DNA from 3 places in the Paenibacillus sp. 23TSA30-6 genome. Region 1 is predicted to be linked to each of the others. Evidence: riboswitches for the same ligand, from Rfam matches in the RefSeq annotation. Region 1 holds a riboswitch; each other region holds the start of a gene.
What was found. Region 1 has a riboswitch for cyclic di-GMP ahead of E0698_RS16340 (transglutaminase domain-containing protein). Riboswitches for the same ligand answer to the same signal wherever they lie in the genome.
Positions count from the first base shown of each region.

Region 2: it holds a riboswitch for cyclic di-GMP, as region 1 does, so the genes downstream of both, E0698_RS07460 (non-ribosomal peptide synthetase) here and E0698_RS16340 (transglutaminase domain-containing protein) in region 1, are expected to answer to the same signal.
Region 3: it holds a riboswitch for cyclic di-GMP, as region 1 does, so the genes downstream of both, E0698_RS00665 (glycosyl hydrolase) here and E0698_RS16340 (transglutaminase domain-containing protein) in region 1, are expected to answer to the same signal.

Region 1 covers NZ_SLTL01000017.1:30,434-41,041, reverse strand. The annotation lists gene E0698_RS16345 (AraC family transcriptional regulator) at 217-1,104, shown strand; cyclic di-GMP riboswitch class I at 1,203-1,283, shown strand; cyclic di-GMP riboswitch class I at 1,326-1,407, shown strand; gene E0698_RS16340 (transglutaminase domain-containing protein) at 1,421-2,227, shown strand; gene E0698_RS16335 (class D sortase) at 2,618-3,244, shown strand; gene E0698_RS16330 (LPXTG cell wall anchor domain-containing protein) at 3,460-7,032, shown strand; gene E0698_RS16325 (GGDEF domain-containing protein) at 7,202-7,813, shown strand; gene E0698_RS16320 (cupin domain-containing protein) at 7,904-8,368, opposite strand; gene E0698_RS16315 (amino acid ABC transporter ATP-binding protein) at 8,675-9,433, shown strand; gene E0698_RS16310 (transporter substrate-binding domain-containing protein) at 9,516-10,346, shown strand; gene E0698_RS16305 (amino acid ABC transporter permease) at 10,431-10,608, shown strand, end outside.
Region 2 covers NZ_SLTL01000006.1:128,717-139,324, reverse strand. The annotation lists gene E0698_RS07475 (glutamate synthase subunit beta) at 80-1,567, shown strand; gene E0698_RS07470 (type IA DNA topoisomerase) at 2,362-4,749, shown strand; gene E0698_RS07465 (aldo/keto reductase) at 5,112-6,122, shown strand; cyclic di-GMP riboswitch class I at 6,866-6,955, shown strand; gene E0698_RS07460 (non-ribosomal peptide synthetase) at 7,087-10,608, shown strand, end outside.
Region 3 covers NZ_SLTL01000001.1:130,679-141,286, reverse strand. The annotation lists gene E0698_RS00675 (hypothetical protein) at 13-195, opposite strand; gene E0698_RS00670 (hypothetical protein) at 506-2,794, opposite strand; gene E0698_RS00665 (glycosyl hydrolase) at 2,844-4,469, opposite strand; cyclic di-GMP riboswitch class I at 4,450-4,530, opposite strand; gene E0698_RS00660 (sugar phosphate nucleotidyltransferase) at 4,685-6,061, opposite strand; gene E0698_RS00655 (hypothetical protein) at 6,377-6,601, opposite strand; gene E0698_RS00650 (UDP-glucose dehydrogenase family protein) at 6,803-8,131, opposite strand; gene E0698_RS00645 (glycosyltransferase) at 8,137-9,237, opposite strand; gene E0698_RS00640 (glycosyltransferase family 4 protein) at 9,266-10,414, opposite strand; gene E0698_RS00635 (glycosyltransferase family 4 protein) at 10,408-10,608, opposite strand, start outside.

The sequences.
Region 1 (10,608 bases):
TGAGTTAAAAAAATAGAGGGAACAAGGCTGTTTTCACCATAATAGTACACCTGAATTCGAATGGAAAATAATCCAAAATATAATTTGCTACATGCATATATGTGATGTGATAAAATAAAACCGTATAAATAGGAAATCATGTGTAAACCACCATTTTATTTGTTAAACAAACAGCGATTAGCTCGATAAATTTGATCTTTTGTAAAGGAATTGGATATGACAACAGACCAAAAAAACAACGTGAATGGGACCTTTTGGAGCAGCGATCCAGTCGTCATTGCACGTACTCCCTCCGCTTTTGCTAAGCGATCCCTTTTTTATATACAGGAAATAGGTTATTTCAAAAAAACATCTGCTTATGCCATGGAACGGAAGGAACTCACCTCGTTTCTGCTCGTTTTTACGATATCAGGACAAGGGGAATTGCTATACCGGGAGAAAAAATACATATTGAAGCCTCATGATATGTTTTTCGTGAATTGTGAGGAATACGTACAGTACAGCACCGCTGGTCATGAAGCATGGGAGTTTATCAGTGTAAATGTGTACGGTAATCTGATCGACAATTTCTATGATCAATTTGCCAAGCACAACAAGCCTGTAATATCACTCAACGATCCATGCACCATATTGGACAAGCTGCGTTCCCTGCTATGCGTACAATCTGATAGAACTCTTACTGCAGAGCTGTTTACATCCAGACTCATCGGTGAGTTGCTGACAAATATTTTGCAGCACCCCTACGATCATCCGTATGTAAACCCGGATACGATCACCGAGGTACGCAAGGTTCAGCAATATTTGGATTGCTCCTACAGTGAACGAATTACGCTGGATTCGCTGGCAGACATGTTTGAGTTAAACAAATTCAATCTCGCTAAAAACTTCAAGAAACAGATCGGATTTTCTCCTATCGATTATCTCATTAATGTCCGCATCACAGCGGCTCAAGGCTGGCTTAAAACCAGTGACGAATCCATTGTGGATATCGCAAGGTTTGTAGGTATTCCTAACACCAGCCATTTTATCAACCTATTCAAGGAACATATAGGAGAAACACCGCATTCCTTCCGCAAAAAATGGGGGAATCGAACTAAACTATAAACTCATCTATCGCGACTTTGTCGAAAAACAGAGAAAAATCTGAGATTGTGCTTGCCTGATCGGAAGCCCAACTGATAGAATGATAGATATAGACTGTTCAGGATAAATGGCAAACCTGTCGAAAGGCGGGGACGCAAAGCTACAGGGCCTTCTTTTTAAGATGGCAGCCAGCTACCGGTTGGAGAGGCTTTTTGTCGTTTCTTTTTTTCCTGAAAAACTTTATACGATAATAGCAAACCTGTCGAAAGGCAGGGACGCAAAGCTATAGGGCCTTCTTTTTAAGATGGCAGCCTGGCCGCCGAAAGGAAGTTTTTCTATGAGGAAAAGATCGTCTTTTTTACTAATTTTAGTATTTTTATTATCCATCCCCCTACATACGACAGCATTTGCTGCCGAAAGTCAGGTATGGCTGAATCAAAACAACGTAAACCACGGTATTGTTAATATACGTTATCCTGTCAAGTCCAATGTCAAAACCAAGATCGTAATTACCAAGGATGCGGAGAAATACTCTTATTATCTGAATTCGAGCAAACCTGAGGAAGCATTCGCTCTTCAAATGGGCAATGGCAATTATAACATTCGTTTATTGGAACAGCTAACTGGCAATCAGTATAAAGTGATAGGTGAAGAAACGGTCCAGTTAAATTTGAATGACAGTAAAACCATATACCTCAGTTCTATTCAAAATATTGACTGGAACGATACGAATCAGGCGATTCGGAAAGCCAAGGAATTAACCAAGGGTGCAACGACAGATGATGAAAAGGTGAAACGTATTTACGAGTATGTCATTAGTCATATTAAATACGATTCCAACCAGCCCTTTTCCTTATCACCCGACTATCTTCCACAAATTGATCGTACACTAGTTTCGCAAAAAGATATTTGCTATGGATACGCTTCACTGTTCGCCGCCATGCTTCGAAGTGTGGATGTTCCAACGAAGTTGGTTATGGGCGAATCCTCCTATGTGAATACTTACCACGCCTGGAATGAAGTCAATATCAACAATCAATGGGTTATCATCGACACTACAGTAGATGCCGCTCTAAAAAGCGGAAAACAGAAGTTTGCAATGGTCAAAGAACCCTCCAAATACACAAAAACAAAGCAGTATTAATTTTTTTTTTAGAAAGCCCTGATCACTGCGATCAGGGCTTTTTTCTATTCTTGTTGAGAAATTGTTGAGATACGGAAGGTATTGTATACCTAGTCAGTCATTTAAAACCTATCGTGTTGAATATACTAATTCCGGGACAAGAACAAATATCCATCGTCAACATCAAACCCGTGTCTGGGCCCCCAATAAGTAAACAAGGAAAAGCTAACGGCAAAAACAAGATGACTGGGCCATTAATGTGAAGGCTGTGGATGATGTAAACCCGGTATTAGATAGCATTGTGCCTGAATCTACACCTGCATCCTTTCTCAGACTACACTAAATGGGAAAGGGAGGATTTTTAAAATCAGTATGTGATACACCTTACATAAGTTAGGGAGGTTTTTTAGATTGCGTAAGCTATCATACTTGTTCATCGCCTTGGGAATACTCATTATTTTGTTTCCTAAAGCCAATGAATGGAGCGAAGATCGGAAGCAGAGCGAGCTTTTGAAAGAGGCAGCCGTACTGAACCCTAGCATTATCGACGGCTATAAGCGCTTGTCCAGCAAGCTTGGAGATAACACGGGCATCGAAACCACACGAGGTCCTTCGGTACCCGCAAATGAACCAGACCCTAAGCAACTCCCCATTGCCACCATTAGGATTAATCGTATTGATTTGAAGCTTCCTGTGCTGGAGGGTGCAACTCGGGATAATATGAAGCACGCATCTGTACATATGTCGGAAACGACAGCTCTGGGTCAGACAGGAAACGCCGCCATAGCAGCCCACCGTGCGCGTACAGCAGGACGTTTATTTAATCGGCTGAACGAGGTAAAGATTGGAGATAAAATCATTATTAATACCAAGGGTGAACAATATAGTTATACAGTCTATAAAATTTCGATTGTCGATCCTACAGACGTCTCCGTTCTAAAAAGCTTTGAAAGTCAAAAGCTGCTCACATTAATTACATGTGACCCTCTTGTAAATCCGACACATCGCCTCATTGTTCAGGCCCGACAAAGCACCTAAAGCTGGATCTGTTCGCCATATCCGAACACCCTTGCTGCTCAGATTTACTTAATTTGCAGCGTTAGGGGTTATCTCTATTTCATTGGACAGACTCTTAGTCCGTTGAATATATTACTTCCGGGAAAGAAGGAGGGATGCTATAAACGCCCCGACATGAATACAATATACAGTAATCTTTATACAGTAATCTTTAGACAAGGAGACTTAAATAGAGTATGAGAAAAAAATGGAATGTAATGATTATTGCATTATTACTCATTTTACAAAGCTTTTTTGGCATCACACAAGCTTATGCTCAAATTCCTGCCCCGGATCAGCCGGAGATTGCTGGAAGCGAGTCAGGGCAAACCGTTACAAAAGATGTATATGATATCGTAGTACCCGAAACAGAACCAGTCATAGCACCAGAACAACAGATGCCTCCTTCCCTACCAGCTCCTGTTGTTCAAGCAGCGGCCACCACAAATTCTGAAGAAGCTGCTCAAGCGAGTATTTTAACGAAACTTACCCTGACCGATGCGACCGGTCAAGTGATTGATGCGGTATACAATCCCGATAGTCGCTTGGACATTGATGATGCAGTCCATCTCATTTATGACTGGGAGCTTCCCAACAATACGTACAAAGCCGGAGACACTTTTACCTTTCAATTGCCCGAGCAATTTGAAATCTACACAGATATCTCCTCTCCTTTGGTTACGGCAGATGGAAATGTTGGCCATTTCACGGTAGACCGCCAAGGCAAAGTGGTCATGACTTTCAACGATTACGTGGAGAGCCATTCCAATGTCAGCGGAAAGCTGGAGGTTAAGACCGAGTTCAGCAAGCAAATAGAAAAAGGCAGTACAGAGGTCATTATCGCCATCCCGATCAAGGGTGGCGTACAAACAGCAGTCGTAAATATCAAGCCTGCGGCAGGCTCTTCCTTGGATAAGCAAGGGAAGGCCAATGGAACCCATCAGATTGATTGGACGATTGACGTAAATAAACAATTGGATACGGTTCAACATGCTGTAGTCACCGACCCGACTCCCCAAGGATTGGAGCTGGTAAGGGATTCTATTCGGTTATACCATTTACAAATCAACGTGGATGGTTCAACCTTGCTGCGTGATCCGGTGGATAAGGATACGTATACGCTGGAAGCCGATTCGGCTGGTACCGGCTTCATCATCCGTTTTAAAGATGAAAACATCAGCAGCGCATACCGAATCCAATACTCCACTAACATCACCAGCGAAGAATCCCGTTTTTCCAACACAGCCACTTTTTCAGGCAACAATACGAAAGACGCTTCTGCAACAGCTACAGTAACCGTTCAACGCGGCGAATTTTTGTCCAAAAAAATGGAGCAATACGACCCGGTTACTCAAACGGTATCCTGGGCGATCAAGTATAATTTTGGCGAAAAGAAAATTCCCGCCGGGAAAGCCGTGTTAGCTGACCGCTTCAACAAAAGCCAGCAGCTCATGGCCGGTTCGCTTAAAGTGTACAAAGGAGCTACTTCTGAGGAACTTTCATCCTCCGAATATACCGTCTCACTGGTTAACAATGAAACGGCCAACGGCTTCGATTTACGCTTCAACTCCGATGTGGAGGCAGCATACACGATACGCTATCAAACCAAGGCCATAGATCGTGTACTTAAAAATGAACGGATAACGAATACCGTAACGTCTGATGGAGTAACCAAAGATACTACTACCGAGCTAAAAAGCGGGGTCATTGTTAAAGGCTTCAAGGAACCGAACTACAACACAAAAACGATTCCCTGGGTTATTGCCATCAATACGGATAAATACACGATGAATCAGGTTGTGATCAACGATACGTTTCCGAATGGCGGTCTGGCTCTCTTACCAGATACATTAAAGATCCAAAGCGCAGACGGAAAATCAACACTAACATCACCAGCAGATTATGAGCTGATTCCTTTATCGCAAGACTATAAGCAAGGATTCACGATACGTTTCCATAAAACGATCCAGGACGCGTATACCATCAGCTATTCAACAACGTTTAATAATGAATGGAAAAAAGATACGAGCAAGCCGGATTTCTGGAATAAAGCTTCCATCTCATGGGTACAAAATGGAACCCCCTACTCTGCTGCAGCCGAAGCCCGGCTATGGCCTGACAATCTGACACAGCAGAACGGCGCCAAGCAAGGAAGCTATAACGCTACATCCAAGCACATCACATGGGACATCTTGACGAACTATAACCGTAAAACCCTGAATCAGGCTGAAATAAAGGATACGCTACAGCAAGGGCAGAAGCTGGTTCCCGGCTCTGTCAAAGTGTATGACATGACACTGCTCGGATGGTGGAATGGTGTGGAAAAGGGAGCTGAACTGTCAGCAGACCAATATACCCTTGTTCTTCCCACCACTGATAACGGCAATGAGCTGCGTATCCGTTTTAATGAACAGATCAACACTCCCTACTGGATCACTTTCCAGACCACATTGGAGGGAGAGCTTATTGATAAAGAAATCAACAATAAGGCTCTGCTGATGGATGGAAATAACATGATCTCCGAGTGGGCAGCCAAAGTAACTGTGCCTCATGGCGGAGAATACGTTACAAAATCCGGTAGCCAGAATGGTAATAAGATCGACTGGCAGATCCGGATCAACGAAGGGCAATCTTATGTCTCCAACGCCAAAATCGTGGATACACCCAGCAGCAATCAAATCCTGATTGAAGATTCCTTTCATTTGTATTCCACCAAAGTATCAGCCAACGGAGAAGCTGCCAAAGATACTGAATTAGTCAAAGATCAGGATTATAAGCTGAAAATTACGACAAACGATCAAGGTCAGCAATCTTTTGAGCTCGTCTTCACACAGGGCATTTCATCCGGCTATATTTTGGAATATCAATCCTTTATTCAAGCCGATGATAAAGCGAAAGTGAGTAACAGCGTCTATTTTGAGGGCGACCGCTTAACTACGGAGCTGAGAGAAACCAGTAAAGAAATCATCGTGCGGACATCCTCCGGTTCAGGTTCAGGGGGAGGCATAACAGGAAGCCTGGAAGTGACCAAGGTCGACCAGGATCATCCTGACAAGGTGTTATCTGGAGCACGCTTTGCACTCTATGATAAGAGCCAAAAAAGAGCCCCGCTCATTCAAACTACCAATGCAGACGGGAAAATTTTGTTCAATTCATTGCTGTATGATGATTATATTCTGGAGGAACTTGCGGCTCCAGCAGGCTATAAAATAACAACCTCGAAGACAGCGGTCAAAATAGACGCTACGGTTAAACAAAGCTCAGGTATTAAGCAGATTGTGGTAACCAATGAAAAAGAGACCCCTGTCGATCCGGGTAAACCTACCAATCCAGGAACGCCTACGAATCCGGGTTCAGGTAAAAAGCGCGATAAAGATCCTGAACCCACAGAAACACCGATTGTACCCGTTAAGCCAGTAACCAATGAACCACAGATCGTTGAAGATGAAGATGTGCCATTGGGTGTTCCAGTGATTGAGCAGCCTCCTGTAGAACCCGATGCGCTACCGAAATCGCCAGAAATTGATCCTCCTCAGGAATCGTCTCCACCTGTAGAGATTGAAGATGAACCCATACCTAAAGGAGGCATCAAGTTCCCTGTTGAGGACCCCGAGGACCCAAGTGATCCAGGTCGTACTCCGCAGGTAAATAAATTACCGCAGACAGGAGAAAACAGTCCTGCTCCCTTCTATTTGAGCGGAATGTCTTTCATTCTTCTGGGTGCCTATTTGAAATACAGACGGATGCATAAAAATAAAAGAATTAAATAATCAAATACTCCCCTTTCTCGGCTTATACAAAGCGAGGAAGGGGTACTATCATGATATGGGTGGTGACATGAACTTGAATTTAGCTCAAAACTCCTATATGCTCTTATGCTTATTGATCTTAAACCTGATCGTATGGACATGCCTTGGGATTTTTTTAAGGTCCGTATTTGTGGAAAGAACTACGCTAAGGAAACTCGCTTACCAAGACCCTGTAACAGGTTTGTTCAATCGGAATGCGCTCAACCACTTTTGGCAGCAATATAAAGGCAAAGAAAGCACCGCTATTTTATACATTGACCTGGACGGCTTCAAAGCCATTAATGATGCTTATGGGCACAAGGTGGGCGATATGCTGCTACATGAAGTCAGCCTTCATCTGCTACAAGTCATGAATGCGAACCAAAAGGCTTTTCGAATTGGAGGGGATGAATTTTTACTCATAATAAAAAATTTTGATTCCGACCAGGTAAAAATTTTGGCGGAGCTCCTCCTAAGAAAAATCAGTAGCGCCTACAGCATTCATGGACACAGACTATCTGTCACGGGAAGTATTGGCATTAGTTTGAACTCATCCCAGAAGGAGAATCTGCAGACATTGCTCAAAGAGGCGGATATCGCCATGTACCATGCCAAACGAATGGGAAGAAATCGTTATGCCGTGTATTCCAAGATTAACCGGAAACAGAGCAGTTCATACAACACTACACGGATCAAAAACCTCGCAAAAGATATTCGAAAGCGCCATAATGTCCATGCCAAAAAACAACCTGCACCTCTATAAGCTAGGAAACAATCCAAACCCAGTTGAGAATATAAATCAGGCGGGCCATTCCTGTTGATTTAAGGAACACGCCCGCCAATAAAAACTTCCTTATTCAGTTTTACCCTTTGCAATCAGCTTGAAATCGTCAAAGTGGAATCCCGGAGCAACGACACAGGTTACCAGCACAGGCTCATCCCCAAGCGGACGTGCCGTTTGCCATACTGTGCCCGGCACCAGCGCTTGTGGATGCTGTCCTGCCTCCACATCAGCACCGACGATAATCACGGTTTCTTCACCCGGTTGTTCTCCGCTTCCACCCAATTTCAACTCCACTGGGCTGCCGCTATGATACAGCCACAGCTCATCCGAATGCACGACATGCCACTCGGAGAACTCGCCCGGATGCAGCAAAAAATACGTCGATGAAGCTGCAAAGCGCGGACCGGAATACACATCCGGCAGTACAGGCTTCGGAATTTGAAAATGGGACTTCCACATTTCTTTGTACCAGCCGCCTTCCGGATGGGGCTCCATGCCCAATGCGGTTACCAGCGGTGAAATAGCTTTCGTCATTGCACTAACCTTCCTTTACCCTAAATTCCTTCTCCCCTACTGTAAAACATACCGTTGCTTTTGTCACGTTTCTCCCTTGGAATGTCGAAGGTCGTTATTTTGTGTCATATTTAGTAACATTGAATTGTGTGTATTTACTCATTTCCATATAAAAATAGCGATTTACTCATGAATAATTACATAAAAATATATTGCAAGTTAAGTTTTGTGACATAAAATCTTGTTTTTTATTGTAAGCTTATAGTATCATGAGAGAAATTTTGAAATTTTGATAGAGCTTGATCATGTCAGCCAATCTACCAAGCTATGTATCCAAGCCTGAAAGGGGTGAGCCTTCTGATCCAGTTTCGTAACGTTAACAAGCATTTTGGTCACTTCCATGTACTTAAAGACATCAATCTTCAGATTAAGGAGGGCGAGGTCGTCGTGATCATTGGACCCTCCGGCTCGGGTAAAAGCACCCTGCTACGCTGCATCAATCGTCTGGAAACCATATCGGACGGGGAACTGATCGTCAACGAGATACCTGTACATGACAAAAAGATTGATATTAACGCCTTCCGGCGCAATATCGGTATGGTATTCCAGCACTTCAATTTGTATCCCCATAAAAAGGTAATCGAGAATATTGTACTCGCACCCATGAAGGTGCTGGGCATCTCGAAGGAAGAGGCTACCCAAACAGCCTTCACCTATTTGAAGCGTGTTGGAATCGAGGAAAAGGCACAGAGCTACCCCGCTCAATTGTCGGGCGGACAGCAGCAACGGGTTGCTATCGCCCGTGGCCTCGCGATGAATCCGAAAATTATGCTGTTTGACGAACCTACCTCCGCTCTTGATCCTGAAACCATCGGGGAGGTACTGGATGTTATGCGTTCGCTCGCCCATCAGGGCATCACCATGGTCATTGTGACTCATGAAATGGGCTTTGCCCGTGAAGTAGCGGATCGCGTCATTTTCATGGACAAAGGACAGATTTTAGAAGACAGTCAGCCTGCCGAGTTTTTTCAGAATCCGGGTGAAGAGCGGGCGCGCCTGTTCCTAAGCCGTCTGATTCATCATTAAACAGACCTTGAATGGATTCAGGATTTTTGCAAACTCCTCTGGAGTGTAAATTCAGAATGTAAATCGAAAGGGGATTGTTCAAATGAGAAAAAGATATTCATGGAGTGCCCTTATGCTGCTTATGCTGTCCTGTCTACTCGTTTTGGCTGGCTGTGGAGGCAAGCAAGGAACGGCAACGTCGGGGAATGAGGCGGCGGTAGCCAATGGGCTGGAAGCCATCAAGCAGCGTGGCAAGCTGGTTGTTGGTGTGAAATACGACACCAAGCTGTTCGGTCTGAAAGACCCGGCTAGCGGGAAAGTAGAAGGCTTTGATATCGACATTGCCAAGGCGGTAGCCAAACATATTTTTGGAGACGAAACCAAGCTTGAATTGAAGGAAGTCACGTCCAAGACACGAATCACCTTGCTGCAAAACGGGGACATCGACGCCATTATCGCGACCATGACCATTTCGGACGAACGTAAAAAGCAGGTCGATTTCAGCGACGTCTACTTTAACGCCGGGCAATCCCTGCTCGTGAAAAAAGGAAGCCCGATTACCGGTCTGGAGTCCCTGACTCCTGATACCAAGGTACTCGCAGTTAAAGGCTCCACCTCCGCCAAAAATATCCGCGAAAAAGCACCCAAAGCGACTGTACTGGAGTTTGAGAACTACCAGGATGCATTTAATGCACTCAAGGCAGGTCAAGGGCAAGCGTTGACCACCGATAACTCTATTTTGCTCGGCATGCAACAGCAAGATCCGAATTACACCATCGTAGGCGGAAACTTCACTGAGGAACCTTACGGCATTGCGGTGAAGAAGGGACAAACCGAATTGCTGCAAGCCATTAACGATACGCTCAAGGAACTGAAAAGCAACGGTCAATACGATAAGCTCCACGAGCAATGGCTTGGGGTTAAACCCGAATAATATTCTTGTGAAGGAGCCGCAGTTGCGTGCTCCTTCCTTTCTTTAGAAAAGCCCATCACTCTGGATAAGGAGGTAAATCCGCAGATGCTTACTTTTGATATCAACGTACTTTTCGACCACGGTGACCGCTTTAGAGAAGGCTTGCTTCATACCGTTCAAGCCAGTGTCATTGCCTTGATCGGAAGCTTTATTCTGGGCGCGATCATCGCTATCCTCCGAATTGCGCCCTTTCAATGGCTTAACTGGATTGGGACTGTCTATG
Region 2 (10,608 bases), on a different contig from region 1:
ACAAACAGACAAATTCGAATTTGACTTGAGTTCGGATGGATGAACGGGGTTCATAAGCGAAGAGATGGGGGAACGTAACATGTCTACACCAACTGGATTTATGGAATACACACGACAGCTTCCTACAGACCGGGATCCGGCAGAGCGTATTAAGGATTGGGAAGAATTCCATAAGCATATGTCCGAAGAAGAGCTGCGTACCCAAGGGGCACGTTGTATGGACTGCGGAACTCCTTATTGTCATACGGGGATGGACATCATGGGAGCGACTTTGGGCTGCCCAGTTCATAATCTGATTCCGGAATGGAACAATCTCGTATATCGCGGTTTGTGGAAGGAAGCGCTGGATCGGTTGCACAAGACGAATAACTTCCCGGAATTTACCGGGCGTGTCTGTCCTGCGCCATGTGAAGGTTCCTGTACGGTCGGCCTGATCGGGCAATCTGTTACGATCAAGACGATTGAGGAAGCTATTATCGAAAAAGGCTTTGAGGAAGGCTGGGTTGTCCCTAATCCGCCGGAGAAGCGTACAGGCAGACGAGTGGCTATTGTCGGCTCGGGCCCGGCCGGACTGGCTGCTGCTGCACAGCTTAATAAAGCAGGACACAGCGTAACTGTGTACGAGCGCGCGGATCGTGTTGGCGGGTTGCTGATGTACGGCATTCCTTCTATGAAGCTGGACAAAAAGGTTGTTCAGCGTCGTGTGGATTTGCTGGAGGCGGAGGGCATTCAATTCATTACGAATACAGAGATCGGAAAGGATATTCCTACCGATCAGCTGATTGCTGAGTATGATGCGGTTGTACTGTGCGGTGGCTCTACGAAGCCGAGAGAATTCAATATTGAAGGTAGCGATTTGAATGGAGTTCATTATGCGATGGATTATTTGAATGGTACCATCAAGAGCTACCTGGATTCCAATCTGGAAGATGGCAATTATTTGTCCTCCCAAGGTAAGGATGTTATTGTAATCGGTGGTGGTGATACAGGTTCGGACTGTGTGGCTACTTCGTTGCGTCATGGCTGTCGAAGTGTTACACAATTTGGTACACATGTCAAAGCTCCTGTGGAACGTGATCCTATTGCCAATCCTTGGCCACAATTTCCGAATGTGTACACTCTTGATTATGCACAGCAGGAAGCGAAGGCTATATTCGGGGAAGATCCGCGTGAGTTCTCCATCATGACCACCAAGTTTGTAGGTGATGAGAACGGTAATTTGAAAGAGCTGCACACGATTCAAATTCAGCGTATTGTGGATGAAACAGGTCGCAAGATCTATCAGCCTGTTCCGGGTACGGAGCGCGTATTCCCGGCACAGATTGCTCTCATTGCGATTGGATTCGACGGTCCTGAGCAAACAATTGTGGAGCAAATTGGTTTGGAAACCGATCGTCGTTCCAACGTTAAAGCACGTTACGGGAAATATGTTACGAATGTAGATAAGGTTTTTGCTGCTGGTGATATGCGTCGCGGGCAAAGCCTTGTTGTGTGGGCCATTAATGAAGGTCGGGAAGCTGCACGTGAGGTCGATAAATACCTGATGGGCGCTACCGTTTTGGTGTAAATATAGCACTATATTAGTTACCAGTCAAAGCTCCATCCTCGGATGGGGCTTTGTTGCGTTCACAGGATTGTCATGATCAGGGCTGTAAAATGCGAATGGATAACCATTGAGTTAAGAATTTTTTTCGAAACAGCATTTGTTGTCATTGTATGTAAAGTATTGTGAATTTAATGTTAAATAATATGACTTTATATGATTTTAAAATCTCTATTTCTATTTTCTACAGCGATCATAACATAAAAACAGGAGTGAAGTGTAGCTTTTTTATTGAATAATGAAATTATTTTGCAAAGATAAAGATAAAACTCAATTTTAATGTAATATAAAATAACATAAATATAACTCATATTGATATGTGAAGAGTGATTTTAAATGAAACTTCATCTAAATTATCCATATAAGTCAAACTGAAAAAGGTATAGGGAAAACCGAGTAGGTGGAAGGGGGCTATACAAGCGAAGTGGTGGCGATGGGAAGTATCATCCCTCCGTGTAATGGCACTATAGTAACTTTTAAGTTCAGTTTATAAAGCTCTTTTACGTGGCCTTATAGATAATGACAGTAACTATTATCGTTACAAGGTTTCGTAAATCATCACCTGAGAGAATGATGCTATCTATGGTATAATACACGTATATTGTTGGAGCGCTAGACCAAGTGAATGGACAAAGGAGCTTTCGCCGGGAGAAGGCTCCTTTTGCATGAGGCCCTGCTTGTATTTCATTTACCTTTCGTTTATTACGTGTGAGTCAGGGAAGGGAAGCAGAGGGCCGTCAGGAAGGAATGGAATATGAATGAAGACGTTAATTATTGCTGAAAAACCGGATATGGGGCGCACCATTGCGGCTGTTATGGAGCCGAGGGCTAAAAATAACCGTACCTATCTGGAGGGGGAGAAATATATTGTAACTTGGGCGATCGGTCATTTGCTGGGTCTTGCTGAGCCGGATGCATACGATGCCAAGTACAAACGCTGGAATATTAAAGATCTTCCCATTATCCCTGAGCAGTTTAAAATCGTACCGAATCCGAAAACAAAAGATCAGTTAAAAATAATTGGTGAGTTGGCCAAACGCTGCAATGCAATCGTGAATGCTTGTGATGCAGGGCGAGAAGGGCAATATATTTTTGCGTTGATTCAACAGCAGTTAAAGCTGCGTCAGCCGGTCAAGCGACTGTGGATCTCAGATTTAACGGCAGAGAGTATTGCGTCAGGCTTCGAGCGCTTGCGAGATGCTTCGGAGTTTGAATTTCTGACTCAGGCTGCGCGGGCACGAAGTGAAGCAGACTGGTTGATTGGTATGAATGCCTCCAGAGCCTTTACAACACGGCATAATGCGTTGTTGTCAGTCGGACGGGTGCAGACCCCTGTGCTGGCATTGATTCATGATCGTGAAAAGGAAATTGAGGCGTTTCAGTCTCAAACGTTTTATGACGTGTGGGCCGAGTTTAAGCAAGATCAGATCAAGTACAAAGGTGCGTGGCAGGGAGATCGGCTCACCAAACCGGAAGAAGCTGAGGCGATAGCAGCCGCAGTTCGCGGAAAAACAGGTAAAATCATCAAATACGATGTGAAGCAGACCAAGGAATATCCGTTCAAGCTGTACGATTTGACGCTGCTTCAACGCGAGGCGAATGCCAAGTATAGTTATTCAGCCAAAAAAACACTGGATGTAGCACAAGCGCTTTATGAGCGGCATAAGGTCATTTCCTATCCGCGTACTAATTCCAACTATGTAACGGAGCAAAATATAGACGGTATGCACAAGGCGCTTCGTATGCTGGGCACAGGTCCTTATGCTGATCTGGTACAGCAAGCGAACCCCAATTTGGTCCATAAACAGAATAAAGCTGTCTGCAATCCATCCCGTGTTGAGGATCACCATGCTATATTGCCGACGCTGAAAAGACCGGGAACACTCAGCAAAGAGGAACAAAATGTATATGACCTGATAATCCGCAGGTTTTTGTCACATTTCTTCCCGCCTGCCGAATATAAAATGCATACCGTGATGACTCAGGTGGACAAGCATCTGTTCAAAACAAACATTAAGGAACTTCTGTCCTTGGGCTGGAAGGTAGTTCTGAGCAAGGCAGATCAGGATAAAGGAAAAAAGAGCAAAGCACCGAAGAAAGAGGAAGAAGAGGAAACGGACGAATGGACGGACAAGAAGTTTGAGATTGATGCAGGTCGTCCGGTGGATTGCACTCGTGCCGAGATGAAAGAGAAGGCCACGCAGCCGCCTAAAAGCTACACAGAGGGCACGTTGCTTAAAGCCATGGAGAGCGCAGGAAAGCAGATGGAGAACGAGGAGCTGCGCGAGGTCATGAAGGATGCGGGACTGGGTACGCCGGCGACACGTGCTGCTACGATTGAACGCTTGAAGAAGGTTGGCTACATTGAAATGAAGGGTAAAAAGATCCTCATTACGGATAAGGGGAAAATGGCTATTGATCTGATTCGTCATGCGGGGGTTGACCTGCTTGCCTCGCCGGAAATGACAGGCCAATGGGAACGCCGTTTGCATCAAATTTCCAAGGGGGAAGCTGCCCAGGAAAAGTTTATGGATAACGTTAAAAAGTTCACCTTATCCATCATTGACAAGGTGAGGCAGCAACCACCGGCTCCAGCGAACGCTTTTGGCGAGGAAGCAAGAGGCAAACGCTCGGGTAGTAAGGGAGCCACCCGTAGTGGAGGCGCAAGCGGAAGCATCACCACCCAAGGGGCTGCACGCGCTCCGTCACGGCGTACCAACAACTCGGGCGGAGCATCGTCACTGGAGCAAGTGCCATCGGGCGCAGGAGGGCGTACTGCGGCTGCATCGGGTTCAGCTGGGAGTAGCTCAAGCGCGAGGGCAGCACGAGCTTCGTCCGCCGAGCCGTCGGGCACTTCGCCGGGCCAAAGGCAGACTTTAGGTAGCTGCCCGCGGTCGAATTGCGGCGGGAGCATCATCGAAGGCCGCAAAGGATATGGATGCAGCCACTACAAGCAGGGCTGCGGCTTTGTCGTCTGGAAGGAATATGCTGGCAAGCAGATTACGGAAACGATGCTCAAGTCTCTGTTGACGAAGGGACAGACACAGCTGCTATCTTTTAAGCGTAAAGATGGTTCGACCGTCAAAGCAAGAATTGTTCTGAATGAACCAGGTACAGGGCAACTTAGCGTTCGTGAGGAAAACTGATACAGGTACAGAGTATGATTTTCGACAGATTGAAAAAGAAGGCCTTTTCTAGCTGCCATCAGATGATTTCTGAATTCATCAGGAGTCATCTTTTTTTATGTCTCGTACACCAAAATTCCCCATAAGAGATGCTTTTATAACATTTTATTAAACATTTGTAAGCTTCCAACCGATAAAACAAATAAGGGTTATGCAAAAGCATTTTTTTAAGGTAGTTTATAAAGCAGACTCTATGCATAGTGTTCAAAAAACTTTCCATAGCGGACTGTGCAAATCAGGAAGAAAAGTTGTGTTATGTGCTTTAAAACGTGAAGGCAATCGTTTCACATGAAAACTTTTTTACGGGAGATGATGGAAGGATCGTGGAAGAGAAAACGGTAAATGTGGCAGGCTCACTGCAATTACGTAAGCTGGGCAACTCGGATTTAAAGCTGTCACCGCTGGGGCTTGGGTGTTGGCAGTTCAGCAATGGAAAAGGAATAGTCGGGAAATTCTGGCCAGTGCTGCGGCGGGAGGATATACGGCAAATCGTTCAGACCAGTTTAGAAGGTGGAGTTAATTGGTTTGATACCGCCGAAGCATACGGTGGCGGACAGTCTGAGCAGCTACTGGCCGGCACGCTGAATGAGATCGGAGGACCGCTCGCGGAACAGGCGAATATCGCTACGAAATGGTGGCCGGCCTTTCGGACCGCAGGCAGTATCACAGCAACGATTGATGAACGTATTCGCCATTTGGATCAACGGACGATTCACCTCTACCAGGTGCATTCGCCTTACTCCTTTGCTTCGGTTGGCGCCGTGATGAATGCGATGGCTAAACTGGTTGGGCAAGGAAAGATTAAATATGTGGGCGTAAGCAACTTTTCCGCGCAACAAATACGTGAAGCCGATCGTGTGCTGCGTGAACACGGTCTTCGCCTAGTTTCGAATCAAGTGAAATACAGCCTACTCGACCGGAGAATCGAACAGAACGGAATTCTGGACACGGCAAAAGAGCTTGGCGTGGCGATCATCGCATACTCTCCACTAATGCAGGGGATCTTAAGTGGAAAATTCCATAATAATCCTTCTCTGGTCAAGTCGATCAAGGGTCCGCGCAAGTGGACGACGGCATTCCGGGATTCGGGGCTGCGGAGATCGAAGCCACTGATTGAAACACTGGAACAGTTGGCTCAACAATATAACGTGACGCCAACGCAGATTGCCCTGAATTGGCTGATTAACGCTCACGGAGAGAACGTATTTGCGATACCTGGGGCTTCAAAAGTACATCATGCCGTGGAAAATGTGAAGGCGATGCAGTTTACCTTGACAGCCGGTGAGATTGAGATGGTCAGCCACGTTTCCAACCAAGTGCTGAGATCAAAGTGATCATGGCTCAAATAGTGGAATATTCCGTTGGAAAATGAACTTCGCCGGTATGCTGTCTAACACCTCCATGACTAGGACGATATTGTCCATGTGCGCTCCTTGACGCTTGGTTGACATTAATGCTTCGTTCGCAGGCGGAAGAATGGCATGCTTCTTCCTTGCTAAAGGTTAGGCGCGACATTTCTTGCAAGGACATTCTTTTCTTCGGGGTGCTACGCTTTGTGACTAGACCTTGGATATATCCTCCGCAGTAAGCTTACTTGTTCTTAATCAGTTGTGGAGGGGGTTCCCTCTTGTTTTCCTGGTTTGATTTTGGCTTTCTCCTAAAAATGTTGGAAAAAGCACGTTTTACTCTTCCGAAGTTGCACTCCAACTGTCCTTCACTCCCCGTGTACACTCACGTCGCTATTTTCGGCGAAACATCGAATGCGAGAGAAGCTTTGGAACGTCATTTTTTAGGTGGATCACAAATCCATCATTTTAAAAAAAGCTAAGCCGCTAAAGTTGTGCAGGTTGTTATTTCTGAATCTTGGGGGGGTGAGAGAAATTAAGTAAAATGAACTGGAGTTGTCGGATGACAGGAATTTAGTGGCTTGCTAAAGTATTTTAATCTGCAGCTAACAACGTATTTTAAAACTATATGAAGGTAAATGTTTTGAGAACTCAAGGTCAGCTCCTACTGAATGTAGGAGGAAGAAGTGTAAGAGCATGCTCAAAGATGTAAAAAATATACGAATGTATTTTCCCGTTAATCGTAAACACCTCGAAAGTGGTGGACACAAAGCCATGGGTCTAAAGCTGGATTAAACAGCCATGATTGCCAGGTTGCCGAAGGAAACCGAGCGAAGTCTGCTGTCTGTTCCTGTGCTTTTTATATGGGAGCAGGCTTCTTTTATTTGTAGCAGAAATGATTTGGGCATACGGAGTAGAACGCATGAAATGATTAACAACAGGAGGGGATTTTATGCAAACAAGTGTAATAAGTGTCAAGGAGTATCCGTTAAGTTCCTATCAGAAAGATATATGGTTCGAACAGTGCATGTACCCTGGAAAACCTATTTACAATATCGGTGGGCATGTTGAGGTTAAAGGAAACCTGAATACGGCTATCATTAGGCAGTCCATGCAGTTATTAATCAGGCAAAATGATTCCCTCAGTGCCCGTTTTATTGATAAAAAGGGAGAGCCTTATTTAACATTTTTGCCGGAAACGGACTATGAAGTTCCGTTTCATGATTTTTCGATAAAGGAAAATCCAAACTCTTTTTGCATCAACTGGATGAAAAAAGAGTTTTTAAAACCTTTTCAACCAGAGGACCTCTATTTTCAATTTGTTTTGTTGAAAGGTGCCCCGAACACATACTTCATTTTACTTAAAGTTCATCATTTGGTGATCGACGGATGGGGATTTGCTCTCTTAATCAGTCAAATGTTTGACAATTACAATAAATTGGTGCAAGGAATTGGCGAAATGAACAGAACGGTCTATTCCTATGCTGATTTTATTTCCGATAATCAGAATTATCTGAATTCTCCGGCCTTTTTAAAAGACAGGGCGTTCTGGCAGAACAAATATCTGACCATTCCCGAGCCTCTGTTGAGCAGAGGCATGGATACCGATGATGGTGACGGCGATTCCGTTTGGAGTGATCGGCGAACCTTAACTATAAACAAGGCGTTATACAATCAAATGATTGAATTTTGCAAAGAGGAAGGATGCTCGTCGTTCCACTATTTTTTAGGCATACTGTTCCTGTATTTCAGCAAGATTTGCAATCGGAACGAAATGGTGATCGGCGTCCCGGTTTTTAATCGGAGCAAAGCGAAATATAAGCAGACTATGGGACATTTCGCCAACGTGCTGCCGCTGCGGATCAGCCCCGAGAAAGATATAAGCTTCAAAGAACTGATTAAGAGCATTAAACGTGAGCTTATGCAATGCTATCGACATCAGAAAATGTCTTTCGGTGAAATTTACCGGGCGGTTTACCAGAATAGCAATGAGAAAGGCAAACTGTTTGATATATCGCTTTCTTTCGAAGAACAGGAAACGAGAGAAGCATTGATCGGCGCAGCAAGCCGGATTGTAAGTATGCCGCATCATCATGAAAGAAATGCACTCAATCTCCTGATATGGGGACAAGAAGGTGAAGCGGATGTAGCCGTTAATTTTGACTATCAGATACAGGCTTTTGAAAGATTCATCCCCATTGAGAACGTTATCTCCCACTTTGAATATTTATTTGCTCAAGTCATGGAGCAAAGTGAAACTCTTATTTCGCAAATCGAAATCGTGCCAGAGGAAGAAAGGAGTACGCTAGTTCGCGGCTTTAACCATACGGAGGTGGAATATCCGAAGGATCAAACGATCCACGGGTTGTTTGAGGAACAAGCGGAGCAAAGAGCAGATCACCTGGCTTTGGTCTGGGGAGAGCAAACGCTGACCTACCGGGAGCTGAACGAGCAGGCGAATCGGCTGGCCATTGTCTTGAGAGAGCGTGGAGTGAAGCCGAACGATATCATCGCCATCATGGCGGAGCGTTCCATGGAAATGGTCATAGGCATCCTGGGAACACTTAAAGCGGGCGGCGCCTACCTGCCGATAGATCCGAATTATCCGGAGGAACGGATTCACTACATGCTGGAGGACAGCGGCGCGTCCATTGTACTGACGCAAAAGCATCTCCGGGACAAGCTCACCTACCACGGGGCAATCATGGACTTGGATGACGAAAGCCTGAGGTATATAGAGCTAGACCGTGCCAATCCGGAGCCTGTTAACAATCCGGAGGATTTGGCTTATATCATTTATACCTCGGGATCTACGGGGAAACCCAAAGGGGTCATGGTAGAACACCGGGGAATCATCAATCTCCAGCATTTCTTCCAGGAACAATGGGGCGTGGATGGATCGGACCGGATGCTGCAATTTGCCAGCAGTTCGTTTGATGCCTCGGTTTGGGAAATGTTCACGATTTTGCTGGGAGGTGGAACGCTGTATCTGGTTTCGCGGGATATTATTAATAACCTGAATGAGTTTGCACGCTTCGTAAACGAAAACCAAATTACGATTGCGCTGCTACCGCCTACCTATCTGGCGGGGATGGAACCGGACAAGCTGCCAGCACTGAAAAAACTGGTGACAGGCGGATCAGCGATTACCAAAGAGCTGGTTATGCGGTGGAAGGACAGCGTGAAGTATATGAACGCCTATGGTCCGAGCGAATCGAGCGTAATTGCAACCGCGTGGACGTACCGGGAAGAGGACATGGGGTATCCATCGGTACCGATTGGTAAACCGATTGCCAATACTCGAATTTATATTATGGATACACATCAAAAGCTGCTGCCGCTGGGAGCAGCCGGGGAAATGTGCATTGCGGGAGACGGATTGGCCAGGGGGTATCTGCACCGGCCGGAGCTGACGGCGGAGAAGTTTGTGGCGAATCCTTACGAAGCTGGAGAGAAGCTGTACCGAACAGGCGATCTGGTGCGTTGGCTGCCGGACGGGAATATCGTTTTTTTGGGAAGAATCGACGATCAGGTGAAAATTCGCGGCTTCCGCATTGAGCTGGGGGAAATCGAAGCGCAGCTAATGAAGCATCCGCTTGTCCGGGAAGTGGCGGTGATCGCGAGGGAAGACAAGCAAGGCGAGAAGTATCTGGCGACGTATTTTACAGCAGAGGGCGAACCGGGAGCGGAAGAGTTGCGGGAACAGCTTATGCAGGAGCTGCCTGATTATATGGTGCCGTCCAGCTTTATGAAGCTGGATGACATGCCGATGACTCCGAGCGGAAAAATTGACCGAAAGGCATTGCCCGAGCCCGATCTGAGCGTGAATGCAACGGAGGAATACGCGGCACCGAGAGACAAAATAGAGGAGATATTGGCTGAAATATGGGAAAAAGTCCTGAAAGTCGAACGGGTAGGCATTAAGGATCACTTTCTGAATCTGGGGGGAGATTCTATTAAAGCCATCCAGATCGTGTCCAAGCTTCACGATTATAAGCTAAAGCTGCAACTAAAGGATCTTTTTGACCATCCTGTGATTGAACAATTGAGTGCCTATGTACAATCTGTCGAACATACTGCTTTTCAAGGAATGGTAACAGGGGAAATTATGCTCACTCCCATCCAAAGCTGGTTTTTCGAGCAGCCTTTTGCAGCAAAACATCACTTCAACCAGTCTGTTCTGTTACATAGGAAACAGGGCTTTGACGAAAAGGTGTTAAGAAAAGTGTTCGATGGCTTGGTGGAACACCATGATGCTTTGCGTATTGTAGTGCGTGAGAAGGCGGGACAGGTGGTTCTGTTCAACCGGGGCACGGAAGGCGAACTATATTCGCTGGAGGTAAAGGATCTTACAAATGATGATATATATGATAGCTCCGTAAAGGAAGAAGCCGCCCAGCTTCAGTCCCGCATGGATTTAGAATGTGGACCTCTGATGCAAGCGGGCTTGTTCAAAACGAAAGACGGTGACTAT
Region 3 (10,608 bases), on a different contig from region 1:
GCAACCGATATTTTACTCGCTCTTATCCTTCCGGCCCTTGGTTCCGTCCGCTTCGCTCTGTAAACATTGCGGCATCGTGATACCGCATTGAAGCAAAATATCCCGGATGTCCAAGTGGACGACAGGTTTGTCTGTTTTCCGTTCGTTGTTTCGTAGAAGAGGGTTGTCCATCCCTGATTCAGTCTCCTTGTTCATTCGGCACTTACCTCACTTTATCATTCTTGGTCACCGGAAAGAGAATCCCCACAAACCATGTATGTATAGTTATGAGCAAAACTATTATATATGAATACATACCTGTAATGTTGTCGTCTTATGGCGAGAAAATTAAAGGATTTTCGGATTTTCTTCTGAAATATACGCAATGAACTTCCAAATCAGAACGATTTTCAGATAAAAAAGAACCTGTCAGGTCCTACTTTCTCCTGATAGGTTCTTTGGCATTCTATTTTCGGTTGCATGTAAGGTATTCTTCGACGCTGGTCCTACTCTGTATCTGTCCTGATTAAGCGACCTCGGCCGCCGGGGACACTTGGGTGCCCCCAGTCGCTCGGACTTTGTAAGCGTAGTGGCTCCCGGCTTTCGCCGTGTGATCCGTATACGTGTTTCCCGCTACTTCGGAGGCAATCACCTGATACGCCCCGTCTGTTCCTTCCGCACGCAGCACATCATAGGCTGATACACCTTCTGCCTGAAGCCAATCAATCTTTACCGCGCCTGCCTCCACAGAGGCGGCCTTCACCTCTGTTGGAGCCGAAGCTGCGGCCTGATCTGTACTTTTCAATTCCAGAATGTATTGCACCGACTCGCCAGGTCCCAGTTTTTCTTCAAAATCGAGATTAGGCGAAGCATTAAGTCCTGATAGGGAACGCCGTGCCTGGCTGTAGGTAGACCCGGCTCCGAAGCGCTCACCCGTGTACAAACCTGCCTTCGGCATCGTCACCCGTACGCGGATCGTCTGTGCTGTGGATTCGAAGTTCACCAGATTCACCAGCAATTTGTCCGAGGTGGCGCTACTGCCAGCCAGCGGTTTCAGTTTGGAGGTATCCACTGCACGGACATAGACCATCTTATCCTTTGTTTCCTCCGGAATCAGTACCATATAAGTCAATGGTTTCCCGTGTGTGGCATAAGCCAGACTCAAGCGTCTCATGATGTTTACACGGCTGTCCTGCCCTTGTCCGAACGGATAAATTTCCGTATTCGCCGGATTGTGATTTTGCAGGTCAAAGCCGGTTTTAAACAGCGTGTAGTCCTTATAGAAAGCAGCATGCTGGATAAACATATCGGCAAAACCGATTTGCGAACGCATAATCCGGTCGAACGCGGCTGCTTGTGGCTGACTGGCCCCGTACTCAGGGTTGTCCCGATGCGTATCGTTCGTACCAAACTCCGTATTCAGCATCTTCTTCTCCAGCCCGTTACTTGAACCGCCGAACGTTTTCAGATTTTGAACAAAGCTGCCTCCGCCCTCTTCGTTATACGATTCGCCATAGGCATGTCCATTGGTCAGGTCAGTGACATCCTCCAGTTGCTTACGTTGTGCCGGGTCCCGCTCCCATCCATCCGGATCGCCGCATTTGAGCGTACCTCCGGTTTGGTTTTTACATGCCTTGGTCGAATACGTCGGCCAGTAGGCCCAGCCCGGCGCAACCGTTTTGAGATGCGGCGCCAATTGCTTACCTTCCGTATTCAGCCATTTGGCCACGGCCAAATTGACCGCTTTCGAGCGGTTAAACAATCCAGGTTCATTATCTACTTCGTAATATTGCAGGTATGAACCATATTTTTTTACATAATCGCGCAATTTCTGCTTGGCCGTCTCCGGCAGGGAGCCGTCTTTTTGCAGCTTGATATCGCCTGTATACAAATACAAAGCTGACGATTGCATATTATACTGCTTCAACGTTTGGTAGTAATCTCCCACGTCTGTGCAGGCCTTGTTTACATTACTGGCACAAGTGACTCTCATGACATTGCCGCTATACGCAATTCCCAGCCATTTGAGAACATATGGTAAATGTTTAACTGCACCCTCATCATAATAAAATTCTTTATTATTGACATTCGTTCCGGTCAGTATATATTTACCGTGTATCGGCTCGGTCGCAGGTAAAGCTAACGTCTCCAAGCTCAAGTCATCCCAAGTCCACCACACATTTTTATCTTCAGCAGAGGAGCAGTATAGGCAGCGCGCTGTCTTTAGCTTGAGTACGTTAACACCGCTTTGCAATTGCTCTTTAGGTATATACATCTCGTAATTGCTTTTGAAATTATATGCACTGCCTGTACCGGCAACCCCGGCAATCTGAATGATACCGGACAACTGATGATTTGAAAATACAGCCATTTGAGGAACGGCTTTGCCCGCATCCAAAATCCGTACACGGAATATCATCCCGTTCGGAGGAACCTGATCGAGCTTGTACTGAAGTGACAGCTCAGGATTCGTGGACGCATTTAGACCGGGAGGAATATCATCACTGCTGAGCAATACCGGAGCCGTTGTACTTCCTGCTACGGACATCGCTGACGATGTTCCTTTAGCAGACGACTCAGTAGAGGCCGCAGAAATATTGACATTGTCCTTACCGACTACACCCTTAAATTCTGCTGAAGAGTCATCCCGCTGACCAAGCTTCCATACCGGACTGGCCGCCGCAACTTTATCCGTCTGAAGTTCTTCACTCTTTGGAGGCGTATGAATAAACCAGGCGATCATCGCTATAGCTGCGACCCCCAGTAGCCCGGCTAATACTACTATATACCTTTGGGTCAACCATTTTTTCATCATTGTGTTCCACCCTCTCTCCTCAAAATTTTTGGCGGGGAAAGAGTATATATCAAGGAAGAAACAAAGCGTTGCCGGGAATCACCGCTTTCGCTTCATGCTGACTTTCCCACATCAGACGTGCCATTGCGTCGCCTTTTTCATCATAATATTCAACTTTCAGATCTGCTATTTTGCCTGCTTGCAAGGTAATGCTGCCCTTGCGTTCAGTCCAGCTTTGTTTGAACCAACTATCAATAATCAGCTTGCCGTCTATCCATACACGAATACCATCATCGGATATCGTGGTAAACGTATAGGTCTCACTATATTGCGGCTTGATTTTGCCCGTCCAGCGGACCGAGAATTGATCAGCCTCCACCTTGGGATCAGGCGAGGCAGCGCGCCAGTTATAATCCAGCTTACTATCTGTGCGAACCAAAACAGCGGTGCCGTCCAGATTCATGCTGTTAAAATATTCACCCCGCAGCCCGTTCGCATAGACCATATCCGGAACGGAAGGCGGGGCTGGTTTGCTTACCACTGGCGGAGCCGGAGTTGAGCCGTTTTGCCCCGTGTCCGGTACGGTCGGTGACTCCACCTCAGGTTGTTTCATCGCAGCCAACCCTTTTTTCACGTCATCCCGCGTCAAGCTCTTCGAATTATTCATATAATCCTGAATCTGATCCGTCGTGTTATTTTCGGTCAGCATCTTGCCCCAAGTCATGGAATACACCCATTTGGGCTGAGCCTGCATGACCTCGGGACTCGGCATCTCACCGTGTTCCCCAATGGCAATCGGCTTATTCCGTGCCAGTCCGAGCAGTCCTTCGTAATGGCTTTGCTTAAAATCATTGTTGTAAATGTCTACAGCCAAGATATCCACCTTGTCATCCCCCGGATATTTCGGGGTATATGGGACGGTGTACGAACTAGGCGCATTCGGACTCCAGACCCACAGCAGATTGTTCAGTTGATGCGTGTTTACAAAACGGTCATACATGATATTCCATAGCTGATTGAAATTGTTCTTGTTTCCCCACCAGAACCAGTCGCCGTTCATTTCGTGGTAAGGTCTCCATAATACCGGAACACCCGCATCACGAAGCTGCTTTAACGATATAGCGACCTTATCCAGATCGGCAATGAGAAGATTATACTGCGTAGTGCCCGGCGTCACGTATTTATTGAACTCCGCCTGGCTTACTTTCGCCTGCACATTGGCCCAAGTCAGTGGCTTGCCCGGCAACGGTTCATGATAAGTCATCGTAACTATGCCGCCATCTCTACTCCAACGTATAGCGCTATCGACGAGATTTTTACGTTGTGCTGCCTCCGTAGCGGCGGACTGGCTGGAGATGGCTCCCATCTCGTAGCCATGTACACCAGCATACGCCTTACTGATTTTTTGGACCTTGTTGCTTAATTCATCCGGACTTTCCAAATAATCATGTTGACCTGTGACCATTTTTTTCCCCGAGATGCTGATCAAATAGCTGTATAGTTCACGGGCCTCAGCAGAAGCGTCCGAATTAACAGGCTGTAATGTGGCAGCATTCGCCACGGACAGAGATTCACCAAAGCCGACGGGCAACAAAGAAAAAAGCATAACAACGGGGAGTACACTGCGTATCCATCGATTCACAGGGGTAAAATAGGGGCTCACTCTCGCTCTTCCTTTCGGTAGCCAGGCTGCCATCCTTACGGAAGGCCCTTTAGCTTTGCGTACCTGCCTTTCAACAGGGCTGCGTTTATCGTGGAAGGAGTTTGGATTCCTTCTTATCCCTAAGTATCGACTTTTTTTTACCAAAATTTAATAGGTCATGTTCATTGAATTTACAGATTTTCGTGTATTTTCGACAGTTTGGGCTAAATAACTTTATAAATGAGTCTTTTTTCATCTTTACGAAATATTTATGAAATAAACTTGTGACGGGAAATTTCATCCCAATCCATGCAAAAGCGAACAATATCCTCTTCAACCAGCTCAGAACCTGTCTGTACCTCGATCAATTCCACATCAGTCACGGCCAAAATGCTATGCTTTGTCCCTTCAGGAATGCGAACCACATCACCAGCCTTCACCTTGTGCAGCTTTTCATTCAAAATAATTTCCGCTTCACCACTAATGATGGTCCAAATTTCACTCCGTTTGAAATGAAGTTGGTAGCTGATATTTTTGCCTTGCAGCACACGGATTCGCTTAGTCAATACCTCATTGCCCTCTTCATACTTTACATAATCCACTACCCTATAATGTCCCCAACGGCGCTCTTCGTACATTGGTCGCTGATTGTGTGCTTTGAGCACTTCCTTGATGCGCGGACTTTCTGCCTTATTAGTCACAAGGATGCCATCCGGGCTGGCAGCTACGATCAGATCATTCGTTCCAATAATCGCCACGGGAATGTCCAGTTCATTGATGAGGCTCGTATTGACACAATCCTCTGTTACTACACCTCTGCCCACTTGCTGATGGGACATTTCTTCCGTCAAGGTGTTCCAGGTACCCAAGTCCTTCCAGAAGCCATCATACGGAAGAACGACGATATCCTTCTCCTTCTCGACTACCGCGTAGTCAAAGCTGATTTTTTCCAGAGAAGAATATTGCTTTTGCATTTCTTCATAGTTCAGCGGCAATCCTTTGGATGCCAAGATATCAAGCAAATAACCTAATTTGAATGCAAAAACCCCGCAGTTCCATAGAGCATTGCGTTCAATCAGACGCTCCGCCTGCTCCCGGTCGGGTTTCTCTTGAAAATGGCTCACTTCACGGTAGCCTGTGCTACCTTGTGTAGCATCGTTTTTCGGTATAATGTAACCGTATTTCTCAGAAGGATAAGAAGGGACAACCCCAATTAACGCAAGCTTGCCTTCACTCTCCTGAAGGGTATGCTCCAACTGGGCGACGGTAGCAAAGAAAGCATCCTCTACATAGGGGTCTACCGGCAATATAGCAACAATTTCATCGGGCGAAACACCAACGATGGAATATAGATAGGTCGCTGTCAACGCAATGGCGGGAAAGGTATCTCTTCGTTCCGGCTCAACAATGATGCGCGTATCCTGCCCAACCTGACTCTGAATCATTTCGACCTGCGCTCTCCCTGTTGCAATGAACGAGGATTCAGACAAGCCGTTATCCCCCAGTTGTCTCCACACCCGTTGCACCATCGATTCCGAATTCCCCTCCGGACTCTCCAGCACCTTCAAAAATTGTTTGGAACGGGAATCGTTGGACAAAGGCCATAATCTTTTACCGGAACCACCAGACAAAAGTACGAGCTTCATAACTCTCCACTTCCTCTCTAATTTGGGTAGGTGATCGGATGGTACACGGTTGAGTAGCCCGCTACGGGATGGATTTGATCTTACGATCGCTGTTGGACCGGGATTCACTCGATTATATAAAATCGTATAAAGGTTTGAATCCCGGTCCAAAGGCGAGCGCTTCGCTTCTCCAGATTCAAATCCATCCCTACGCTACTCAAATATGCATCATGCCGATCATACCGTGTATTGCAAAAGGCACGACCGGACATGATTAGTCCGGTCAGCCTGTAAAGACGCGCGTGCACTCGCGCTTGCCTGCCGTGCTTGCAGGCTTCAAGTAACGTTCAGCCCTGCCACGCCCTTGCTCGGAAGGAGCAGCATAGCGTAATCACATGATAGCCTTGCTCCACAGGAGTAGCATAGCGCATTCGCATAGTAGCCTTGCTCCGAAGGTGCGGCTTTGATCCGCAGGAGCGGTGCGGCTTCACTGAGCGCTTCTTCGGATACGCCCTTCCTACCTCCCCCCATAAGGTGGGAGGTTAAAAATTGTGACTCCATGCGGTAAAAGCAGCGGAGCGGGCAGAATTGTTCTGAAGAAGCGTCAGCGTTTGCCTTTATCCCCGGATTTTAACCTTTGAATGTTTTATACAATCAAGAAAATCCGGGGGTAACAGCAATCGGAAGAACAATCTGCACGCGTAGCGCCTCCAACACCACCACAGTCACTTTTTAATGTTTTACTTTTAAATCCATCACTTTTTAAGCTTCCACCTTGTCTCTGTTCCACCCACTCATCCGCGGACGACCCACAGAGTAGTATTCCAGCCCGGAGCCTTGAATCTGCTCCTCAGTAAATACGTTACGACCGTCAATCAGGACTGGCTTGTGCAAAATGGAAGACAATTGCACGAGATTGACGTTCTTGAACTCTTCCCAATCAGTCAGCAGGCAGACCGCATCGCTTCCTTCGGCGGCTTGCTGCGGGGAGGAGCACCATACAATATTCGGGTGATCCACACGCTCCTTGAATTTTTCCATCGCAATCGGATCATACAGCTTCACAATAGCGCCTGCCTGGATCAGCGTTTCGACGATTTCCAGTGCCGGAGCCTCGCGGATATCGTCTGTATTCGGCTTGAAGGCCAAGCCCCAAATGCCAATCGGCACGCCATGCAGTTGACCCAGCGATTCGCGCAGCTTGGCTACGATCATGAAACGCTGGTCGGTGTTCACCTCGACCACCGATTTTAACAGCTTAAATTCATAGTCTACGTTGCCCGCAATTTGGATGAGCGCATTCGTGTCTTTCGGGAAGCAAGAGCCCCCGTACCCGATCCCTGCTTGCAGGAAAGAGGACCCGATTCGTTTGTCCATCCCCATACCGTCAGCCACACAGGTGACATCCGCGCCCACCTTTTCGCAAATATTGGCGATTTCGTTGATAAACGAAATTTTGGTCGCCAGAAATGCATTGGATGCATATTTGATCATCTCGGCACTGCGGATATCCGTTACATAAATTTTATCCGTGAACACCTGATGCAGCGTAACCATCGTTTCACGCAACCCCGTGTTGTCCAAACCGATAATGATGCGATCCGGATGGAGTGTATCATTGATGGCAGAGCCTTCTCTCAAAAATTCCGGAGCGGATACGATATCGAAGGACAAACTCGTATGACGAGCCAGCACGTCCTTGATCTTTTCGTTCGTTCCGACAGGGACCGTGCTCTTGGTCATAATAATTTTATACCCGTTCATGGCCTTCCCGACATCAGCAGCCGCCTGCTCAATATAGGACAGATTCGCTTCACCGTTAGCCAGAGAAGGCGTACCTACCGCCAAAATAACGATATCCGAGCGTCGAACCGCGTCAGCCAAATCCGATGTAAACTGCAAACGACCCGCTTCCAGATTTAAAGCGATCAATTCCTCAATGCCCGGTTCATAAATCGGAGATTCTGCCCGGTTCAGCATGTCGATTTTGTGTTGCTCCAGATCGACACAAATCACCTCATTACCTTTATGTGCAAAACACACGCCCGAGACGAGTCCAACGTATCCAGTACCGATTACAGCCAGCTTCATTCCGTTCATCCTCCTTTTAGAAAGTTCACATAGGCTTGCTCTACATACTTTTTGAAATGATCCTTAAACGTATCTTCATCAAATTTGCGTGCATGGCTAATGATACCGTCCACATCCCATGCATGCTGCTCGACCTTGGCGACCGCCTCCAGCACATCCTCTACCTGATGTCTGCGGAAAAATACACCATTCACATTAGGGACAATGGTATCCAACGCTCCCCCGCCCTGATAAGCGATAACAGGCCGTCCGGCTGCATTCGCCTCAAGAGGCGTGATACCGAAGTCCTCTTCCCCCGGAAAAACGAGCGCCCGGCATTCTGCCATCAGCTTGTTGACCTCTTCGTCTTCAAGTCTGCCAAGAAACTCAATGTTCGGGGAGGCCATACCTTCCAGTCTTTTACGATCCGGTCCTTCACCAACAATGCGCAGCTTGAGACCATTGCGCTTGAATGCCTCAATCGCCAGGTCAACGCGCTTGTAGGACACTAACCGGGATACGATTAGGTAATAGTCACCGATGCTTGCAGCACGTTGAAAACGGGATGTATTAACAGGAGGGAAAATGACATCCGACTCCCGTTGGTAATAGTGCAGAATTCTCCGTTTGACGACCGAAGAGTTGGCGACAAATTGGTTTACGTTGCGAGAAGTTTTGGCATCCCATGTTTTCAACCGATTCATGTAAAGCTTTAGCATGCTTTTGAGCAGGTTGGATTTGGACTGCCGGGCCATATATGTATCATAATCCCAGGCAAACCGCATCGGTGTGTGACAGTAACAAATGTGAAACGTATGTTTAGGTACCTGGATGCTTTTCATAAATGCGCTGCTGGAGCTTAAAACAATGTCGAAATCCCTAAAATCAAAATCACGGATAGCGATGGGGTACAGCGGCAGCACTCCTTTGAAATTGGCCTTCACTCCAGGGATGTTTTGTAGCCAGGTGGCTCTAATATCTGCATCCTTCAAGTTGTTCGACAGGCGGTCGTCGCTGAACACCGTTGTGAAGATTGGAGCCTCCGGATACATATCGTGGAATACCTCTACCACCCTTTCCGCTCCGCCCATTTGGATTAAGTAATCGTGTGCTATCGCTATTTTCATCTGAATCATCCTTTAACGCGAATGTCGGTCAGACTCCTGCCAACAAACCCTTATAGTAATGAACTATATCCTTAACCGTGTTCTCGATAACAAAATGCTTCTTGACCCGTTCCATCCCTTTATCGCCCATTTGCTGACGTTCCTGTGGATGCTCCAGCATCCAGCGGATGGCTTCTTCCAGCTTGGCTGGATCACCCGGTTCAATAAGCAACCCGGTTTCGTTCGGTACGACAGTTTCCCTGGGTCCGCCCTCATTCGAAGCAATCACCGGCAGACCTGCGGCCATGCCTTCAATAATGACCTGCCCGAACGGCTCCGGTGTGATGGAGGTGTGAATCAGCAGATCACAGCGCTGCATCAAACCCTGAATGTCATCGACGTGTCCAAGTAAATTGACGTTGTCTAATCCGTATTCGCGCATTGTGGATTCCAGACGGCGTTTATATTCCTCTTCGCCGAACAGTGCATCTCCAGCCAGCCAAAATTTCACACGCTTATCCGGTAAAAAAGTGCGGGCCGCTTCCAATAAAATATGCTGCCCCTTCCACTCTGCCAGTCTGCCGACCAACACGACGTTAAACGAGTCATCGTCACGTGAATTTGCAGTCACATCACGAGCCGTAATCGCTTTGGCAAATGCCGAGTAGACGACGAGTGTCTTTTTGTCCGGGGGCAGCTCCAGCGCACTTAGCGTGGACTTGGAGTTGGCAATGACGCCGTTAGGCAAAAAGCGGGACATCAGCCGAATGCCTTTGGCGACAATCGGCTTCAGGTACGGCGGGCCGATATGGTCACGAATATGCCAGATCAACGGCACCTTCGCTGACTTCGCGGCTACTGCGCCGTAGAACGCCGACTTGAGCGAGTTCGTGTGAACACACACGACCTTTTCCTCGCGCAGCAAAGGCGCGAGCTTTTTCCCATAAGCCAACAGCCGGTAGGCTGCCGCAGGCGCACCCAGATTGACAGCATTTCGCCCCCGATTGCGGATAGAATCATCCAGCGGAACGATACGTACATCAATGTCACGTTGCCGGAGGCGATCTGCCAAATCACCTTCCTCCGCCAAAATGACGAGCGGGTCGATATGTTCCCCGATGTTCGTCAGTATGTTATACAAAGCGACTTCGCCGCCGCTCCATCTTGCCGTGTGGTCAATATAAGCTATTCTCAGCATTTTGCCGCCGCCTTTCTGTCAAGGGCCTGCCGGAACACATCTTCCACCTGCTCCGCTACATGCCCCCACGTATATTTGCTCAGGACATGGTCCCTGCATTCCCGTGCGTCAGGAAGGGCTTTGCGGTTATCCAGCACACGCAGCAGTCCTTCCGCAATGGCTTCGCTGTCTGTTCCCCGGAACAACAGCTCCGG